DNA from 3 places in the Cytobacillus oceanisediminis genome. Region 2 is predicted to be linked to each of the others. Evidence: a T-box and tRNA genes for the amino acid it is inferred to sense, from the RefSeq annotation. Region 2 holds a T-box; the other regions hold tRNA genes.

Region 1 (6,652 bases), 730 kb from region 2:
CGGATGATGCCTGAACCAGCGCTGAACCCCGACTTTTCGCTTTTCTTTAGGCAATTTCGCCATAACGTTTGCCGTGAAATTTTCAGGTGCCTGTATATGTGAAGTGCTTTGGACTAAAGCGATCGTCTTCTTTAATTCATGGAAATGAATTTGGCATTCCTCACAGTTCTGCAAATGTGCCCTTAATTCCTTCTCATGTTCGGCTGAGATCTCTTCATCTAGGTACTCATGCATATAAACAACCATTTCTGCTGGACATTTCAAAGTTCTCACCCTCTTTTTTAAACGTATCTTAATTGATTCCTAAGTGCTTCCCTGCCCCGGTGAATCCTGGTTTTAACCGTTCCCAGAGGAAGGTCGAGCGTTTCACTGATCTCGTTCAGCGATAATTCTTCAATATATTTTAAAACAATAACCGAACGATATTTCTCCGGAAGCTTCGATATTTCCCTTTGGATTGTTTCCTGGAGTTCAAGGCTTTCTACATCTTCCTCCGGCAGCCTCGCATCGGAAGCAATTTGAGAATACATGTTCAGTCCATCCGTTCCTGCGACCTCTGCATCCAGATAATAATCAGGCTTCTTTTTTCTGATTCTGTCTATACAAAGGTTAGTGGCAATCCGATAGAGCCACGTGGAAAATTTCAAGTCAATATTAAAGCTGGCAATGTTTACATAGGCTCTTAAGAAAGCCTCCTGAGCAATATCCTCTGCCTCATGCCTGTTTCCCAGCATTCTGTAGCAAATCTGAAAAACTTTATCTTTGTATATTTCAACAACTTCAGCATAAGCATCCTGGTCGCCTTTTAATACTTGCTTTATCCTCTTCTTTACGATTGTCTCCATTTTTTTACCTCCGCTCCAGTGCGGCTAATCGATAATACGAATCGATAGCGGAAAAGGTTTCATTTTAATAAAAAAACATTCAATTTCTATATTAGCAAATTTTTACTTATTCTGGTTTATTTTTTTTCTTTTAGGGTATAAAAGTACTAAATTAATCGAAAAGGGTTGGTTACGGTGTGTGTTAAGGAACTATTGAGAGATATTGAGGATTGCCGGTCAAGAATGATCCAGTTAGCAGGTTCCGCTTCTTTTACAGATCATATGGTAGTTGATACCAGCACGAAACTCGATCAACTTCTAAATAAATATTATACACTCACAGCAAAAAAATGAGCAGAACTTGTTTACGTTCTGCTCATTTTTATTTTCTATTATTATAGAAGCTTTTCGCCAAATAATGAACCCATAAGCGCGACTGCCACGGTAGCTGTTTTGTTTTTGTCATCCAAAATCGGGTTAACCTCTACAAATTCAGCCGATGTAATGATCTGAGATTCTGCGAGCATCTCCATGGCCAAGTGGCTTTCACGGTAGCTGATGCCGCCAATAACTGGAGTTCCAACACCCGGTGCATCATGCGGATCCAGCCCATCCAAATCCAGTGACAGATGAACACCATCTGTATTTCTTTCTTTTAAATATGTAATAGACTCCTCCATAACCTTTGTCATCCCAAGCCGGTCAATTTCGTGCATGGTGTATACTTTAATGCCTTTTTCCTTAATAAGCTCCCGCTCTCCTTCATCCAAAGATCTTGCCCCAATAATGACAATATTCTCCGGCTTAACCTTTGGAGCATATCCTCCTACATTGGTTAAAAGCGGGTGCCCAATTCCCAAGCTTACTGCAAGAGGCATGCCATGAATGTTCCCTGAAGGTGAAGTTTCAGCTGTATTTAAATCCCCGTGGGCATCATACCAGATTACCCCAAGATTTTTGTAATGCTTCGAAACACCGGCCAATGTTCCAATTGCGATGCTGTGATCGCCGCCAAGTACTAATGGAAAAGAACCACTTTCTATTGCTTTATCAACTTCTTCTCCTAGTTTTTCTGTCTTTTCAGCAATAAGGTCCAAGTTTCTAAGATTTGAATTTGGATCGATTTGAACTTCCGGACGGCCAATGGCAATATCGCCCTGGTCATGGATATCTTCGAATAAACACTTTAATCGCTCATTCACACCTGCATATCGGATCGCACTTGGCCCCATGTCCACACCGCGTCTCATCTGGCCAAGATCCATCGGCATTCCAATTATCGATAATTTCTGTCTTTTCATAGTACAAGTCCTCCCTTTCCCTTTATACTCATATTTTAACCGCTTTCAAACACATGACTCAACTCGACAAAATCGTGTATATATATGCGGCTGCCAGGAAAGAGGCTTCTAAATATACTATGTTAGCTTCCTATGTTTTTGCCAAATTATTGTTTGTAAAGTAAAAAATCCCTAAACCATGCTGGTCTAAGGATTGTCGTATTATGTATAAAGGTGGAGCCTAGCGGGATCGAACCGCTGACCTCCTGCGTGCAAAGCAGGCGCTCTCCCAGCTGAGCTAAGGCCCCATTTGGAGCGGAAGACGGGATTCGAACCCGCGACCCCCACCTTGGCAAGGTGATGTTCTACCACTGAACTACTTCCGCAAAAAATATTTATATTTACAAGTAAGACCTTCAGGACTCGATTCCTAAGGTCTGCGTCTTTCTATAAAGTGAGCCATGAAGGACTCGAACCTTCGACCCTCTGATTAAAAGTCAGATGCTCTACCGACTGAGCTAATGGCTCATAATATAATCCTGATGCCTGAACTTCATTTGCAGATGTGCTTCAAAGCCCTTCGGTCTTTGTCGCAGATTATAAAAGCTTGCCAATCAGGGATGTAACGCTTCGATGCTGCAATCTTTTAAAATCCTCTACCGACTGAGCTAATGGATCAAAAATGGCTGGGCTAGCAGGATTCGAACCTGCGAGTGACGGAGTCAAAGTCCGGTGCCTTACCGCTTGGCTATAGCCCAATAATTACAAAATAAAAAGGACATTCATAGCTTGTCCAGTTTTTTGTGTTTTATTAAGAATAAATGGTGGAGGGGGGCAGATTCGAACTGCCGAACCCGAAGGAGCGGATTTACAGTCCGCCGCGTTTAGCCACTTCGCTACCCCTCCATCTAAAAAAGATGGTGCCGGCGAGAGGACTTGAACCCCCAACCTACTGATTACAAGTCAGTTGCTCTACCAATTGAGCTACACCGGCAAATATGGTGGAGGATGACGGGATCGAACCGCCGACCCTCTGCTTGTAAGGCAGATGCTCTCCCAGCTGAGCTAATCCTCCAAAATGGTGACCCCTACGGGATTCGAACCCGTGTTACCGCCGTGAAAGGGCGGTGTCTTAACCGCTTGACCAAGGGGCCTAGTACTCTAGTTGTCTACATTAAGAGAGCTTCCAACCGGGCTCGAACCGGTGACCTCTTCCTTACCATGGAAGTGCTCTACCTGCTGAGCTATGGAAGCAACAGCTCATAATTCCCAAAAGGGCTTTATGAAAATGGCTCCGCAGGCAGGATTCGAACCTGCGACCGTTCGGTTAACAGCCGAATGCTCTACCACTGAGCTACTGCGGAAAAGTGGTATTTTGGTAAACAGCCCGGCAGCGTCCTACTCTCACAAGGGGACAGCCCCTAACTACCATCGGCGCTGAGAAGCTTAACTTCCGTGTTCGGTATGGGAACGGGTGTGACCTTCTCGCCATCGCCACCAGACTATTTTCAAAAGACAAGTATGATTATACTTTCTTTTGATGTTTTTTTCAAGAGGAAATTTCATTTTTTCGTTCCCTCAAAACTAGATAATGCATGAAGAAGTATTGCCGAGTATTCACCAATGACTTGGTTAAGTCCTCGATCGATTAGTATCAGTCAGCTCCACATGTCGCCACGCTTCCACCTCTGACCTATCAACCTGATCATCTTTCAGGGATCTTACTAGCTTGACGCTATGGGAAATCTCATCTCGAGGGGGGCTTCATGCTTAGATGCTTTCAGCACTTATCCCTTCCGCACATAGCTACCCAGCGATGCCTTTGGCAAGACAACTGGTACACCAGCGGTGCGTCCATCCCGGTCCTCTCGTACTAAGGACAGCTCCTCTCAAATTTCCTGCGCCCACGACGGATAGGGACCGAACTGTCTCACGACGTTCTGAACCCAGCTCGCGTACCGCTTTAATGGGCGAACAGCCCAACCCTTGGGACCGACTACAGCCCCAGGATGCGATGAGCCGACATCGAGGTGCCAAACCTCCCCGTCGATGTGGACTCTTGGGGGAGATAAGCCTGTTATCCCCGGGGTAGCTTTTATCCGTTGAGCGATGGCCCTTCCATGCGGAACCACCGGATCACTAAGCCCGACTTTCGTCCCTGCTCGACTTGTAGGTCTCGCAGTCAAGCTCCCTTGTGCCTTTACACTCTGCGAATGATTTCCAACCATTCTGAGGGAACCTTTGGGCGCCTCCGTTACTTTTTAGGAGGCGACCGCCCCAGTCAAACTGCCCACCTGACACTGTCTCCCGCCCCGATAAGGGGCGCGGGTTAGAATTTCAATACAGCCAGGGTAGTATCCCACCGACGCCTCCACCGAAGCTGGCGCTCCGGCTTCTCAGGCTCCTACCTATCCTGTACAAGCTGTACCAAAATTCAATATCAGGCTACAGTAAAGCTCCACGGGTCTTTCCGTCCTGTCGCGGGTAACCTGCATCTTCACAGGTACTATAATTTCACCGAGTCTCTCGTTGAGACAGTGCCCAGATCGTTACGCCTTTCGTGCGGGTCGGAACTTACCCGACAAGGAATTTCGCTACCTTAGGACCGTTATAGTTACGCCGTTTACTGGGGCTTCGATTCAAAGCTTCGCTTGCGCTAACCTCTCCTCTTAACCTTCCAGCACCGGGCAGGCGTCAGCCCCTATACTTCGCCTTGCGGCTTCGCAGAGACCTGTGTTTTTGCTAAACAGTCGCCTGGGCCTATTCACTGCGGCTCATCAGGGCTATGCACCCTAATGAGCACCCCTTCTCCCGAAGTTACGGGGTCATTTTGCCGAGTTCCTTAACGAGAGTTCTCTCGCTCACCTTAGGATTCTCTCCTCGCCTACCTGTGTCGGTTTGCGGTACGGGCACCTTTTCCCTCGCTAGAGGCTTTTCTTGGCAGTGTGGAATCAGGAACTTCGGTACTAAATTTCCCTCGCCGTCACAGCTCAGCCTGTGTGGTAACGGGATTTGCCTCGTTACCGGCCTAACTGCTTGGACGCGCTAATCCAGCAGCGCGCTTACCCTATCCTCCTGCGTCCCCCCATTGCTCAAACGGTAAAGAGGTGGTACAGGAATATCAACCTGTTGTCCATCGCCTACGCTTTTCAGCCTCGGCTTAGGTCCCGACTAACCCTGAGCGGACGAGCCTTCCTCAGGAAACCTTAGGCATTCGGTGGATGGGATTCTCACCCATCTTTCGCTACTCATACCGGCATTCTCACTTCTAAGCGCTCCACCAGTCCTTGCGGTCTGGCTTCAACGCCCTTAGAACGCTCTCCTACCACTGACATCGTAAGATGTCAATCCACAGCTTCGGTGATACGTTTAGCCCCGGTACATTTTCGGCGCGGAGTCACTCGACCAGTGAGCTATTACGCACTCTTTAAATGGTGGCTGCTTCTAAGCCAACATCCTGGTTGTCTAAGCAACTCCACATCCTTTTCCACTTAACGTATACTTTGGGACCTTAGCTGGTGGTCTGGGCTGTTTCCTCTTGACTACGGATCTTATCACTCGCAGTCTGACTCCCATGGATAAGTCTTTGGCATTCGGAGTTTGTCTGAATTCGGTAACCCGATGGGGGCCCCTAGTCCAAACAGTGCTCTACCTCCAAGACTCTTACTACATGAGGCTAGCCCTAAAGCTATTTCGGAGAGAACCAGCTATCTCCAAGTTCGATTGGAATTTCTCCGCTACCCACACCTCATCCCCGCACTTTTCAACGTGCGTGGGTTCGGGCCTCCATCCAGTGTTACCTGGACTTCACCCTGGACATGGGTAGATCACCTGGTTTCGGGTCTACGACCACATACTCATTCGCCCTATTCAGACTCGCTTTCGCTGCGGCTCCGTCTCTTCAACTTAACCTCGCATGTAATCGTAACTCGCCGGTTCATTCTACAAAAGGCACGCTATCACCCATTAACGGGCTCTAACTACTTGTAGGCACACGGTTTCAGGATCTCTTTCACTCCCCTTCCGGGGTGCTTTTCACCTTTCCCTCACGGTACTGGTTCACTATCGGTCACTAGGGAGTATTTAGCCTTGGGAGATGGTCCTCCCTGCTTCCGACGGGATTTCTCGTGTCCCGCCGTACTCAGGATCCACTCTGGAGGGAACGAAGTTTCAACTACAGGGCTTTTACCTTCTCTGGCCGGCCTTTCCAGACCTGTTCATTTACCTCGTTCCTTTGTAACTCCGTGTAGAGTGTCCTACAACCCCAGGAGGCAAGCCTCCTGGTTTGGGCTAATCCCGTTTCGCTCGCCGCTACTCAGGGAATCGCGTTTGCTTTCTCTTCCTCCGGGTACTTAGATGTTTCAGTTCCCCGGGTCTGCCTTCAATACCCTATGTATTCAGGTAAAGATCCTATCCCATTACGGATAGGGGGTTTCCCCATTCGGAAATCTCCGGATCAAAGCTTACTTACAGCTCCCCGAAGCATATCGGTGTTAGTACCGTCCTTCATCGGCTCCTAGTGCCAAGGCATTCACCGTGCGCCCTTTC
Region 2 (6,652 bases):
ACGACTCCGATCACCCTGGAGTTGGCAATGGCTTCATCTGAAGCAAGCTCGGAAGCCCAGCGGTTGAACTGCAGTGTGTCCGTATTGAAGGCAAGCCCGGAATAGGTTCCTATGATGCCAAAGAAACCGAAAAAAAGAATGGCTTTATACTCCTGCTGCCGTTTTAATCTTTCGCCATAAATCATCTCTCTGAAAAAGCGGAACCTTGTCAGGATCAGCGCAATGGTGACAATGATTCCAAGCCGCTCCAGCATTGTAATCAGCAATTCAAGCATCCTTAGTGCCCCTTTAACCAAGTTTGTTATCATCATTTTAATAGATTAAAGAGTAAATGAAAAATGACCCGTTTGAATTTTTCAAAAAAATGTACAGGCTTTTCCTTCATATTTGTCGAAAATTTATTGTATTAAAGGGTCAGGAGGAATTCTGAATGCTTCTTTCTGATATAAAAGGGAGCTGATAAAATGATCGAATATGCAGTGAATTCAGAAGGAATTTCAGCAGATATGCTGGAAGGTTTTTTTGATGGATGGCCAAATCCGCCGAGCCCTCAAAAACATCTGAAGCTTCTAAAAAACAGCACGAAAATCGTACTTGCCGTTGACCGTGATAAAAATGCAGTGGCTGGGTTCATAACAGCAATCAGCGACGGAGTGATATCAGCCTACATTCCGCTGCTCGAAGTACTGCCTGATTACCAGCAGCAGGGAATCGGTCAAAAGCTGGTCACCCGCATGCTGGAAGAGCTGGACGGTATTTATATGATCGACATCATGTGTGATCCTGAATTGCAGCCGTTTTATGAAAGATTCGGAATGATCAAATCTTCCGGAATGGTGCAGCGAAATTATCAGAATCAATCAGGAAAGCAGTGACAGGGGATACCGGAAGCTGGGTATCCCTTCTGCTTACCTCTAATAAGGAGGACTTTCTATGAAGTACACCCTCAATCAGATTAGACCTGAAGAACTAATTGAAAACCGGCTTAACCTAAAGGGATTCCTTCAATCTCAGATCAGTCCCTTGATCGGCAGGAAATCCTGGATGCAGGACTGGGAACAGCTGGCCAAAAGATTTCAGCTACTTAAATTTGCAGTATTACCAGAAGCGGAGGCTATTAAATACAGCTGGAATCCTGAGGAGATTTCAGCAATCATCGAAGAAACGTGCAATGAAGCTGAGAGGCATCTTCACTTCGAAAGCCTAACCATAACAATCGTGCCTGCACTTTCTTTCCCGTGGTTTCAGAATTTCGATCAATCACTGTGGACAAATGGCTACACAATAGGTCCAGATACCATCATCCTTGCTATTCCGCCTCAGCCGGACCCCGACTTTTTAAAATATATGCTTGCCCATGAGCTCCATCATGCTTCCCCTGAAAATCCGATCTACAATCTCACATTGGAAACCTTTACTCTTGCGGACTGGTATAAAATGGAGGGGGGCGCTGAGTATTTCAGTCTTTCACTTTATAAGGACAAACGCTGGTGGAAGAAAGAATTTACTGAGGAAATCGAGCAGAACTATATAGAAATTGCCCGGCAAAACCTGATTACAGCAGACGAGGTTTTAAAAAGCAAAATCTGTTTTGGCAATAAAGAGATGGGCATCCCGGTATTTGCCGGCTATTCATTTGCTTATAAAATGGTAAGGCATTATGCAGAGAAGGAGAAACTTACGAAGTATCGGGATTTATATCAAGCAGACCCGCATGAAATATTCCATAGCTATTTGATAAAGGAGGCCATTTAATTGGAGACAGAACTTCTGAATATTTTTGATGAAAGCCGAAAACAAATCGGTGTGGCTTCCCGTGAAGATGTCCATAAAAAAGGTCACTGGCATGAAACCTTTCATTGCTGGTTCATCAGCAGGGAAAAAGATCAGGATTATATATATTTTCAATACCGCAGCAAAGAAAAGAAGGATTATCCAGGCCTTTTGGATATAACCGCCGCTGGCCACCTCTTAAGCCATGAATCTGTCATGGACGGCATGAGGGAAGTGGAGGAAGAACTGGGGATTCGTGTTGATTTTGCGGACCTGGTGCCACTGGGCGTCATTGATTATATCGCGGAAAAAGAAAATTTTATCGACAAAGAATTGGCCCATGTTTTTCTTTATTACAGCAATCATTCTTTAGAGGAGTTCAGCCTGCAGCCAGAAGAGGTTACGGGTATTTACCGGATTACCCTGGAAGACTTTTATGAACTGTGGTTTTGCGGAAAAGAATTTACTGAGGCAGAGGGATTCCAAGTCGACAATGGCATAAGAATCCCCAACTCCTTAAATGTTAGGAAAACGGACTTTGTCCCTCATCAGGATTACTATTATAAGCGTGTCCTGCATTCGATGCGTGAACAGATTGTTCAATCAAAGGTATGATTGAAGAGAAGAAGACAATGAGAAAGGTGTTCTTAATACTTTTTGCGCTTTTGCTGGCAGGGAGTTCACCATCATTGGCAACAAAATGGCTTGAACTTAATCCTGAAAAGGTTGAATCCCGCTCACAAGTTATTGTGCTGGGTACATATAATTTTAAAAGTAAACAAAAATCAAGCAAGGGTATTTTTTATGGAAGACAGTTTCAAGTCGAAAAGGTATATAAAGGAGAAGCAGCAGAAACCATCACAGCGGGCATTGATATTTACGATGCAGGATGGCGGCAAGTTCCGTTTATTTTTGGAGAAAACGAATGAAGCCCGCTTTCTTGTACCCATTGCCGGCCCCAATGGAATGGTTCAAGTGCAGGATGACAGGATTATATCAGGGCATGAGGATTTTTACGGACAAATACTGAGCGGAGAAGCAAGAAAACCTAGCCCTCCTAAATCAAATGAAGGAGGCCATCTGCTTGAAGTCTTGCTGTTTTCCTTTATAGGACTTATCACTTTCCTGTTGATTATTAGGTTTTTAGCAAGAGAAAAGGCGAAATCTTATTAAGCGCGCCACATTTAGATTATAATAGAGAAATAACAACTAATGAAAAGGCAGGATTCTTATGATAGTAAAAAATGAGGAAGAATTAGCAAAACTGAAGGAAATCGGCAGAATTGTCGCGGAGATTCGCGATGTGATGATTGAAAAAACAAAGCCGGGCGTAACAACCAAGGAGCTTGATGACATAGCCGGAGAGCTTTTTGAAAAGCACGGAGCGATTTCAGGCCCTAAAGGAGAATACGATTTTCCAGGCTTCACATGCATAAGCGTGAATGAAGAAGTGGCCCATGGCATTCCTGGAAGCCGAGTGATTAAAGAGGGCGATCTTGTAAATATTGATGTTTCAGGATCAAAAGATGGCTACTTCGCAGACACAGGCCTATCATTTGTCGTTGGTGAAGACGAGAAGCTGCAAAAATTATGTGATGCGGCTCAGGAGGCATTCGATGAAGGGCTGAAAAAATTAAAGCCGGGCGGCAAGCTGAGCCTTGTCGGAAAGACAGTTCACAAAGTTGCCAAAAACAATGGATTCAACGTTATCATGAATCTGACTGGACACGGTGTCGGCCGCTCCCTTCATGAAAAGCCGGACCATATCCTGAACTATTTTGATCCATGGGATAAGCAGCTGTTAAGAGAAGGCATGGTTGTAGCCTTCGAACCATTTATTTCAAGCGGAGATGAGGAAGTAAGAGAAATGAGCGACGGCTGGACGTTCGTCACACCTAACAAAAGCCATGTCGCCCAATGTGAACATACCGTTGTCATCACAAAAGAAGGACCAATTATCTTAACGAAATAAGCATGGACCAGGGGCATTGCATGTTCCTGGTTTTTATATATGATTACTGTTAATGTGCTATAATAGAGAGATACAGGAGGTGAATTAAATGGAAGAACAAATAGTGAAGATCCTGCATCAAATCAATGGAAAACTTGATGCACAGAGTGGGGTTCAAAAAGAGCAGGGTGTGATTCTAAGTGCATTAAAGTCAGGGCAGGAAATCTTAAAAGCCGAGATTAATGAATTGAGACTCCAAAATGCCAAGGATTTTGGTGAACTAAAAGAAAGAATAGATACCCAGGAAGTCAGCATGGAGCTTCTAGAAAAAGAAACATGGAGTAATAAAAAAGAAATCCATAGAATACAAAAAGTATTGGGAATGATGTAATCTGAAATGATGGCTATTAATGGATTCATTCCCCCAATATTTTTATACTTCCAGCTTCTCCAAAAAATCTTCAATTATTATTACTCACGAAAAAACACTTGAACAATTCCCTCCATTCCGCTAAAATAATAAAAATTTCAAATTTTAAGTAATGACAGAAACAAGTAGCTGCTTATCTCCCTGTTGCAGAGAGCTGATGCCTGGTGAAAATCAGCACATAGATAACAGCGAATTACCTTCTTGAACTTTCTCTGTGAACAAAAGTAGCAGGGAACGGCACGGACCGTTAATCCGCTGAGTGGAAGAGCAATCTTCAAAAAGGGTGGTACCGCGTTAACCACGTCCCTTTCTTTAGGGGCGTGGTTTTTTGTATTCAAATTAAAGAAAGGATGGGGGACATGGAGAATTTTATTGAAAAATTAACAGCCCAACAAAAACTCGAAGCAGAGAGGCAGCTTGAGGTTTACCGCAATGGCGTCCAGGAGATTCTGCCGGAAGCGGAGCTGAAGAATAAAATAGCCAAATCCCTTTTTCAGAACCAGCCTTTAAAAATTAAATTGGGGCTTGATCCTTCTGCGCCGGATGTCCATATTGGCCATACGGTTGTGCTGAATAAATTAAAACAGTTCCAGGACAACGGCCACATCATCCAGCTGATCATTGGCGATTTCACCGGGAAAATTGGCGACCCGACAGGCAAATCGTCAGCCCGGAACCAGCTCACCGATGAAGAAGTGAAGCATAATGCCAAAACATACTTCGAGCAATTCAGCAAAGTGCTGGACATGGAGAAAGTCGATCTTCATTACAACTCAGCATGGCTATCGGACCTCCAGCTCGAAGACGTCATCCGCCTGTCTGCCAGCATAACAGTTGCCCGCATGCTGGAACGCAACGACTTTTCAGAGCGCCTGGCCACAGGCAAACCGATCTCGCTTCATGAATTTTTCTACCCGCTGATGCAGGGCTATGACTCGGTTGCTCTAGAAAGCGATATCGAGCTTGGCGGCAATGATCAGCACTTCAATGTCCTGATGGGACGCCATCTGCAGGAACATTTCCAAAAAGAAAAGCAGGTGGTCATCCTGATGCCGCTCCTTGAAGGCCTGGATGGCAAAGAGAAAATGTCCAAATCAAAAAACAATTACATTGGTGTGGATGAGGATCCCAATAATATGTACGGCAAAACCATGTCCATCCCGGATGAGCTAATTGCAAAATACTTCAATCTCGCAACAGATCTGCCAGTAAAAGAAAAACAGCAAATCGCAGATGGGCTCGATAACGGCACTCTGCACCCGCGTGACGCCAAAATGCTTTTAGGCAGAACAATCGTCCGCATGTACCATGGCACCGGTGCAGCTGATAAAGCCGAACTGCATTTCAAAACCATTTTCCAAAAGGGAGCCATGCCGAATGAGATCCCGGAAGCCGAATGGAAGGGTGAATGTGAAGTCCTCATTACAGACCTGATTGCCGGCCTCGGCCTGCTTTCCTCCAAAACGGAAACGAGAAAAATGATTGCAGGCGGCGGCATCCGTTTAAACGGAGAGAAAGTCAGCGATGTTCAGATGCTCGTGAAAATCACAGACGGATTAGTTCTTCAGGCAGGGAAAAGAAAATTTGTGAAACTAAGGCTCAGCACTTCAAAGTAGGCAAATCGCTTTTTCCTCCTGGCACTTTCAAGATATGATAGAATAGACGAAATTTTTAAAGAAAAGCAGGTGGAGAAAATGAAAGCGATCATTCATGAAGGAAAAGCAGGCCGTGCCGGATTATCTTATGGTGAACTGGAAAATCCCGAGCCGGGTGCCGGCGAGGTCAGGGTAAAATTGAAAACGGCAGGCTTGAACCATCGTGATTTATTTGTCCTGAACCGCCATAAGCCAGAAGATCCTGCGCTTGTCATCGGTTCAGATGGAGCGGGAATCATAGACTCAGTCGGGGAAGACGTTACAGACGTGAAGCCAGGCGATGAAGTCATCATCAATCCCGGACTGGGCTGGAAGGAAAAGAGCGATGCACCGCCGGCTGGCTTTGAAATCGTCGGCTTGCCGTTTCATGGCACATTCGCCGAATATATCACCATTCCGTCTGAAAACGCAGCACCCAAGCCGGCGTATTTAACCTGGGAGGAAGCGGGCGTCCTATCCCTGGCAGCACTAACCGCCTACAGAGCATTATTCACAAGAGGAAAGCTTCAATCAGGCATGAAGGTGTTCATTCCAGGGATTGGAGGAGGAGTTGCAACCTTCTTAATGCAATTTGCAAAAGCAGCGGGAGCAACCGTATATGTTGCTTCCCGTTCGGAGGAAAAATGTCAGAGAGCGCTTGAACTCGGTGCGGATAAAGCCCTGAACAGCAGCGAATACTGGAATGGAGTCCTTGGCGGGGAAAAAGTCGATCTTGTCATTGAATCAGTTGGTCCGGCAACATTCAATAAATCGCTCGAAATCCTGCGCAATGGCGGCACCATCGTAACATTTGGCTCCTCCACAGGCGATCAGCTGGAACTCAACCTCCGCAGCCTCTTTTAC
Region 3 (6,652 bases), 240 kb from region 2:
AGTAGCATGAGCGAAACGGGATTAGCCCAAACCAGGAGGCTTGCCTCCTGGGGTTGTAGGACACTCTACACGGAGTTACAAAGGAACGAGGTAAATGAACAGGTCTGGAAAGGCCGGCCAGAGAAGGTAAAAGCCCTGTAGTTGAAACTTCGTTCCTCCAGAGTGGATCCTGAGTACGGCGGGACACGAGAAATCCGTCGGAAGCAGGGAGGACCATCTCCCAAGGCTAAATACTCCCTAGTGACCGATAGTGAACCAGTACCGTGAGGGAAAGGTGAAAAGCACCCCGGAAGGGGAGTGAAAGAGATCCTGAAACCGTGTGCCTACAAGTAGTTAGAGCCCGTTAATGGGTGATAGCGTGCCTTTTGTAGAATGAACCGGCGAGTTACGATTACATGCGAGGTTAAGTTGAAGAGACGGAGCCGCAGCGAAAGCGAGTCTGAATAGGGCGAATGAGTATGTGGTCGTAGACCCGAAACCAGGTGATCTACCCATGTCCAGGGTGAAGTCCAGGTAACACTGGATGGAGGCCGAACCCACGCACGTTGAAAAGTGCGGGGATGAGGTGTGGTAGCGGAGAAATTCCAATCGAACTTGGAGATAGCTGGTTCTCTCCGAAATAGCTTTAGGCTAGCCTCATGTAGTAAGAGTCTTGGAGGTAGAGCACTGTTTGGACTAGGGGCCCCCATCGGGTTACCGAATTCAGACAAACTCCGAATGCCAAAGACTTATCCATGGGAGTCAGACTGCGAGTGATAAGATCCGTAGTCAAGAGGGAAACAGCCCAGACCACCAGCTAAGGTCCCAAAGTATACGTTAAGTGGAAAAGGATGTGGAGTTGCTTAGACAACCAGGATGTTGGCTTAGAAGCAGCCACCATTTAAAGAGTGCGTAATAGCTCACTGGTCGAGTGACTCCGCGCCGAAAATGTACCGGGGCTAAACGTATCACCGAAGCTGTGGATTGACATCTTACGATGTCAGTGGTAGGAGAGCGTTCTAAGGGCGTTGAAGCGGGATCGCAAGGACCCGTGGAGCGCTTAGAAGTGAGAATGCCGGTATGAGTAGCGAAAGATGGGTGAGAATCCCATCCACCGAATGCCTAAGGTTTCCTGAGGAAGGCTCGTCCGCTCAGGGTTAGTCGGGACCTAAGCCGAGGCTGAAAAGCGTAGGCGATGGACAACAGGTTGATATTCCTGTACCACCTCTTTACCGTTTGAGCAATGGGGGGACGCAGGAGGATAGGGTAAGCGCGCTGCTGGATTAGCGCGTCCAAGCAGTTAGGCCGGTAACGAGGCAAATCCGTTACCACACAGGCTGAGCTGTGACGGCGAGGAAGTTTAGTACCGAAGTTCCTGATTCCACACTGCCAAGAAAAGCCTCTAGCGAGGGAAAAGGTGCCCGTACCGCAAACCGACACAGGTAGGCGAGGAGAGAATCCTAAGGTGAGCGAGAGAACTCTCGTTAAGGAACTCGGCAAAATGACCCGTAACTTCGGGAGAAGGGGTGCTCATTAGGTGCATAGCCCTGATGAGCAGTGAATAGGCCCAGGCGACTGTTTAGCAAAACACAGGTCTCTGCGAAGCAAGGCGAAGTATAGGGCTGACGCCTGCCCGGTGCTGGAAGGTTAAGAGGAGAGGTTAGCGCAAGCGAAGCTTTGAATCGAAGCCCCAGTAAACGGCCGTAACTATAACGGTCCTAAGGTAGCGAAATTCCTTGTCGGGTAAGTTCCGACCCGCACGAAAGGCGTAACGATCTGGGCACTGTCTCAACGAGAGACTCGGTGAAATTATAGTACCTGTGAAGATGCAGGTTACCCGCGACAGGACGGAAAGACCCGTGGAGCTTTACTGTAGCCTGATATTGAATTTTGGTACAGCTTGTACAGGATAGGTAGGAGCCTGAGAAGCCGGAGCGCCAGCTTCGGTGGAGGCGTCGGTGGATACTACCCTGGCTGTATTGAAATTCTAACCCGCGCCCCTTATCGGGGCGGGAGACAGTGTCAGGTGGGCAGTTTGACTGGGGCGGTCGCCTCCTAAAAGTAACGGAGGCGCCCAAAGGTTCCCTCAGAATGGTTGGAAATCATTCGCAGAGTGTAAAGGCACAAGGGAGCTTGACTGCGAGACCTACAAGTCGAGCAGGGACGAAAGTCGGGCTTAGTGATCCGGTGGTTCCGCATGGAAGGGCCATCGCTCAACGGATAAAAGCTACCCCGGGATAACAGGCTTATCTCCCCAAGAGTCCACATCGACGGGAGGTTTGGCACCTCGATGTCGGCTCATCGCATCCTGGGGCTGTAGTCGGTCCCAAGGGTTGGGCTGTTCGCCCATTAAAGCGGTACGCGAGCTGGGTTCAGAACGTCGTGAGACAGTTCGGTCCCTATCCGTCGTGGGCGCAGGAAATTTGAGAGGAGCTGTCCTTAGTACGAGAGGACCGGGATGGACGCACCGCTGGTGTACCAGTTGTCTTGCCAAAGGCATCGCTGGGTAGCTATGTGCGGAAGGGATAAGTGCTGAAAGCATCTAAGCATGAAGCCCCCCTCGAGATGAGATTTCCCATAGCGTCAAGCTAGTAAGATCCCTGAAAGATGATCAGGTTGATAGGTCAGAGGTGGAAGCGTGGCGACATGTGGAGCTGACTGATACTAATCGATCGAGGACTTAACCAAAAAGAAAAGCGAAGGCGACTGTTCAACTTCGAGAGACGTTGGAGAGCCGGCCATTCAAATCCTGGTTTTGGGATTTGGAGGGACGGATCGAAACGGCCGAGAAGTTAGGAGCCGAAGCTAGACAAGTCATTGGTTATTACTCGGCAAACACTTCTTCATGCATTATCTAGTTTTGAGGGAACGAAAAAAAGTAAATTTCCTCTTGAAAAATGATAGAAAGACGGTATAATAATACTTGTCTTTGAAAAATAGTCTGGTGGCGATGGCGAGAAGGTCACACCCGTTCCCATACCGAACACGGAAGTTAAGCTTCTCAGCGCCAATGGTAGTTAGGGGCTGTCCCCTTGTGAGAGTAGGACGCTGCCGGGCTGTTTTACAAATATCATTATTCCGCAGTAGCTCAGTGGTAGAGCATTCGGCTGTTAACCGAACGGTCGTAGGTTCGAATCCTACCTGCGGAGCCAAATGGAGAGCTGTCCGAGTGGCCGAAGGAGCACGATTGGAAATCGTGTATACGCTAACCGCGTATCAAGGGTTCAAATCCCTTGCTCTCCGCCATTATAATTTCACATTGGCCCCTTGGTCAAGCGGTTAAGACACCGCCCTTTCACGGCGGTAACACGGGTTCGAATCCCGTAGGGGTCACCATTTTGGAGGATTAGCTCAGCTGGGAGAGCATCTGCCTTACAAGCAGAGGGTCGGCGGTTCGATCCCGTCATCCTCCACCATATTATTGTCGCGGGGTGGAGCAGTCCGGTAGCTCGTCGGGCTCATAACCCGAAGGTCGCAGGTTCAAATCCTGCCCCCGCAATCTGGTCCGGTAGTTCAGTTGGTTAGAATGCCTGCCTGTCACGCAGGAGGTCGCGGGTTCGAGTCCCGTCCGGACCGCCATTTTTACAAAGTAAATAATATGTGGCTCAGTAGCTCAGTCGGTAGAGCAAAGGACTGAAAATCCTTGTGTCGGCGGTTCGATTCCGTCCTGAGCCACCTTTACTGAATTGATTAGCCGGTGTAGCTCAATTGGTAGAGCAACTGACTTGTAATCAGTAGGTTGGGGGTTCAAGTCCTCTCGCCGGCACCATTTTTTTATGTTAATATGGAGGGGTAGCGAAGTGGCTAAACGCGGCGGACTGTAAATCCGCTCCTTCGGGTTCGGCAGTTCGAATCTGCCCCCCTCCACCATTTATATAGGGGTATAGTTTAATGGTAAAACGAAGGTCTCCAAAACCTTTGATGTGGGTTCGATTCCTACTACCCCTGCCAATATAATAATGGCGGCTGTGGCGAAGTGGTTAACGCATCGGATTGTGGCTCCGACACTCGTGGGTTCGATTCCCATCAGTCGCCCCATAATTTTTAAGTAACAGTACGAGTATAACTCTCATATAAATGTAATATGAATGATCAATGGGCTATAGCCAAGCGGTAAGGCACCGGACTTTGACTCCGTCACTCGCAGGTTCGAATCCTGCTAGCCCAGCCATTTTGCGGAAGTAGTTCAGTGGTAGAACATCACCTTGCCAAGGTGGGGGTCGCGGGTTCGAATCCCGTCTTCCGCTCCAGAATAAACTTCAAATTATGGCGGCATAGCCAAGTGGTAAGGCAGAGGTCTGCAAAACCTTTACCACCGGTTCGAATCCGGTTGCCGCCTCCATAATCTAAATCTTGATTCGCTTATATACGCCGGGGTGGCGGAACTGGCAGACGCACAGGACTTAAAATCCTGCGGTAGGTGACTACCGTACCGGTTCGATTCCGGTCCTCGGCACCACAAGATTTACTACATTTTAATATGCCGGTGTGGCGGAATTGGCAGACGCGCACGACTCAAAATCGTGTTCCTTCTGGAGTGTCGGTTCGACCCCGACCACCGGTATCTGAAAAGAGGTTTCCTTTATTGGGAAACCTTTTTTTGTTCAGGAATTAATTTTAATTATGGGATCCCTATCATTTGAAAAATGTTGCTGCTTGGGTTGTAAACAGAAATTATATATGGCTCCGAACGATTCAGAGGGGACTTTCGAATGGGGTTCTGAATTGTTCGGAGCCATATATTGAATTGTTTAATTAGTATTTTAACTTGGCTACCTTAAAAAAATATAAGAGCATCATTCATTAGTTAAATATGAAGAATGAAACGAAAAAGATTAGACGTGCTTGTAATAGCTACATATGAAGAGCAGGAATGAAAGAGAGCTAAACGTGCGCGATTCTAGCAATATGAGAAGAGGAGGGGAACGAAAGAGAGCTAAACGTGCCCGATCTTAGCAATATGCGAAGAGGAAGGGGGCGAAAGGGCAGTATTCATCTGGAAGCCTTATAATAAATACTGAAGTCTTTATTTATAATATGATGATTTTCCCGTATTTATTAGCGTGTAATTATTTACAAGGATCTTTCTTATAGTTTTCTTTGAGTACATGGTTTTGCACCATTCATGTATATTAGCTGTAGTAACTTTTAGTTCTGGAAATAATAATCTATATTCATCTACACTTCTGGTAACTGCATGAGTAATATCCTCTTTTTATTCCACATTTTAGGCATATCATAGTTAATTTATTGAAAGGCATTATAAAAGTTTTGCAAGATAAGCATGTCATCCACTTCTCCAGGCCTTCAAAAGTATATTCCAATCCCCTGCCAAAAGATGTTTCCTCCAAATGCAAAGACATTAACTTGTCCGCCAGCATTAAATGGTTTTTATTCGCCGGCTGAGGTTTCAATTTTAATTTGTCCATAAATCGCTTAATTTGTGCTGGAAATATAGCGGGAAGATTCATTGTGGATTGATATAGGTGGAATCCGGGGTTAATAAAAATAAGAAGAGCCTTAAGAGGGGTTTTTACTCTCAATTCCTGCAGCAGTCTTCTCAGGAGGGATTCACATCGCTGCAGCTGCAGAAGAGGGTTCTTAACTTCTGTATTTGTTTGTGCGGTGTACCATCTGTCTTGTTCGATATAAAAGTCTCCCTCATAATTCTTAACTTCAAAAATATAGATACAGTCCCCAGTGATTAATAGTGAATCTATCTGGAAAAAGGTGTTACTGTAATCGAACAATAAATCATGAAGAATAGTCCATTCCTCAGGCGATTCTTCTAGCAGCTCATCAAATATCTTCTCACCTGAAAAACCTTTTTCTAAATTAAGAAAGTGGCTGTAATCTTTAGGGGTAAGCCGCATTCTTCCATGTAAAAACCGAAGCATCTTTAATTCTTCTGGTTCATACCGAAATTTTAATATCATAACTCACATCCCAATATTCAAGATAGCTTCATTCTATGCAATATCTTCCATTAAGGCAAGTTACACCTATAAGAAGTCAAAATATTGCACCATTTTAGTCAATCCAGTCACCTATATATGCAAGCGGCTTCAAATATAATGAAGGAAAGCGTTTGCAAGAGATGAGGGGGCGGTGAAAAGAATTGGAGACAAAGGTTGAGATACAGGAACCAGCAGTTAAGGCAGAGATTAAAACAGTATCTAGGAAAAAAGCAAATCTGAAAAAAATCCTAACGTACAGTGCTTTTGTAGGACCGGCATTAATTTTTTTTCTGGTGATTCAGATCATTCCCTTCTTGATGGGGATTTATTATTCTTTTACGTCCTGGAATGGTGTCAGTTCTGTGGTTGAATGGGTCGGACTTGAAAATTATATTAAGATTTTTAAGAATGATCCTAAGTTTTTTGATTCCTTTATTTTTACTACCAAGTTTATGTTAGCTTCGGTTATTATTAGTAATTTACTAGGTTTTGGGCTTGCATTATTATTGAACGCAGCCTTGAAGTCCAGGAATTTATTGCGGACTGTGTTTTTCATTCCTAATGTTATCGGGGGATTATTGCTTGGGTTCATCTGGCAGTTTATTTTTGTAAAAGGGTTTACTGCAATTGGAAATCTTACAGATCTGTCCGTTTTTAAGCTTCCATGGCTTGGGGATGAGACAACAGCATTCTGGGGAATTGTGATTGTGTTTGCC

Evidence for each region. The T-box of region 2 lies ahead of tyrS (tyrosine--tRNA ligase). A T-box ahead of a tRNA ligase gene usually reads a tRNA of that ligase, here a tRNA-Tyr.
Region 1: it has a tRNA-Tyr gene. The T-box ahead of tyrS (tyrosine--tRNA ligase) is inferred to sense a tRNA for this amino acid. The anticodon was not compared.
Region 3: it has a tRNA-Tyr gene. The T-box ahead of tyrS (tyrosine--tRNA ligase) is inferred to sense a tRNA for this amino acid. The anticodon was not compared.

What each region holds. Positions count from the first base shown of each region.
Region 1 is NZ_CP065511.1:420,701-427,352, reverse strand. Features, by position in the region: gene IRB79_RS02260 (anti-sigma factor family protein) at 1-264, opposite strand, end outside; gene sigW (RNA polymerase sigma factor SigW) at 282-845, opposite strand; gene IRB79_RS27990 (aspartyl-phosphate phosphatase Spo0E family protein) at 1,020-1,178, shown strand; gene rocF (arginase) at 1,220-2,125, opposite strand; tRNA gene IRB79_RS02245 (tRNA-Ala) at 2,340-2,412, opposite strand; tRNA gene IRB79_RS02240 (tRNA-Gly) at 2,416-2,490, opposite strand; tRNA gene IRB79_RS02235 (tRNA-Lys) at 2,560-2,632, opposite strand; tRNA gene IRB79_RS02230 (tRNA-Gln) at 2,788-2,862, opposite strand; tRNA gene IRB79_RS02225 (tRNA-Tyr) at 2,927-3,010, opposite strand; tRNA gene IRB79_RS02220 (tRNA-Thr) at 3,023-3,098, opposite strand; tRNA gene IRB79_RS02215 (tRNA-Val) at 3,104-3,179, opposite strand; tRNA gene IRB79_RS02210 (tRNA-Glu) at 3,184-3,258, opposite strand; tRNA gene IRB79_RS02205 (tRNA-Thr) at 3,286-3,358, opposite strand; tRNA gene IRB79_RS02200 (tRNA-Asn) at 3,394-3,468, opposite strand; rRNA gene rrf (5S ribosomal RNA) at 3,490-3,606, opposite strand; rRNA gene IRB79_RS02190 (23S ribosomal RNA) at 3,733-6,652, opposite strand, start outside.
Region 2 is NZ_CP065511.1:1,155,373-1,162,024, forward strand. Features, by position in the region: gene IRB79_RS06030 (sensor histidine kinase) at 1-275, opposite strand, end outside; gene IRB79_RS06035 (GNAT family N-acetyltransferase) at 465-875, shown strand; gene IRB79_RS06040 (DUF2268 domain-containing putative Zn-dependent protease) at 934-1,755, shown strand; gene IRB79_RS06045 (NUDIX hydrolase) at 1,756-2,388, shown strand; gene IRB79_RS06050 (hypothetical protein) at 2,406-2,702, shown strand; gene IRB79_RS06055 (hypothetical protein) at 2,644-2,946, shown strand; gene map (type I methionyl aminopeptidase) at 3,005-3,745, shown strand; gene IRB79_RS06065 (hypothetical protein) at 3,834-4,115, shown strand; T-box leader at 4,258-4,465, shown strand; gene tyrS (tyrosine--tRNA ligase) at 4,514-5,770, shown strand; gene IRB79_RS06075 (zinc-binding dehydrogenase) at 5,849-6,652, shown strand, end outside.
Region 3 is NZ_CP065511.1:1,393,940-1,400,591, forward strand. Features, by position in the region: rRNA gene IRB79_RS07215 (23S ribosomal RNA) at 1-2,667, shown strand, start outside; rRNA gene rrf (5S ribosomal RNA) at 2,920-3,036, shown strand; tRNA gene IRB79_RS07225 (tRNA-Asn) at 3,057-3,131, shown strand; tRNA gene IRB79_RS07230 (tRNA-Ser) at 3,135-3,225, shown strand; tRNA gene IRB79_RS07235 (tRNA-Glu) at 3,241-3,315, shown strand; tRNA gene IRB79_RS07240 (tRNA-Val) at 3,320-3,395, shown strand; tRNA gene IRB79_RS07245 (tRNA-Met) at 3,405-3,478, shown strand; tRNA gene IRB79_RS07250 (tRNA-Asp) at 3,482-3,558, shown strand; tRNA gene IRB79_RS07255 (tRNA-Phe) at 3,582-3,654, shown strand; tRNA gene IRB79_RS07260 (tRNA-Thr) at 3,673-3,748, shown strand; tRNA gene IRB79_RS07265 (tRNA-Tyr) at 3,766-3,849, shown strand; tRNA gene IRB79_RS07270 (tRNA-Trp) at 3,857-3,930, shown strand; tRNA gene IRB79_RS07275 (tRNA-His) at 3,942-4,017, shown strand; tRNA gene IRB79_RS07280 (tRNA-Gln) at 4,076-4,150, shown strand; tRNA gene IRB79_RS07285 (tRNA-Gly) at 4,155-4,229, shown strand; tRNA gene IRB79_RS07290 (tRNA-Cys) at 4,248-4,321, shown strand; tRNA gene IRB79_RS07295 (tRNA-Leu) at 4,350-4,438, shown strand; tRNA gene IRB79_RS07300 (tRNA-Leu) at 4,462-4,543, shown strand; gene IRB79_RS07305 (nuclease-related domain-containing protein) at 5,154-5,915, opposite strand; gene IRB79_RS07310 (carbohydrate ABC transporter permease) at 6,098-6,652, shown strand, end outside.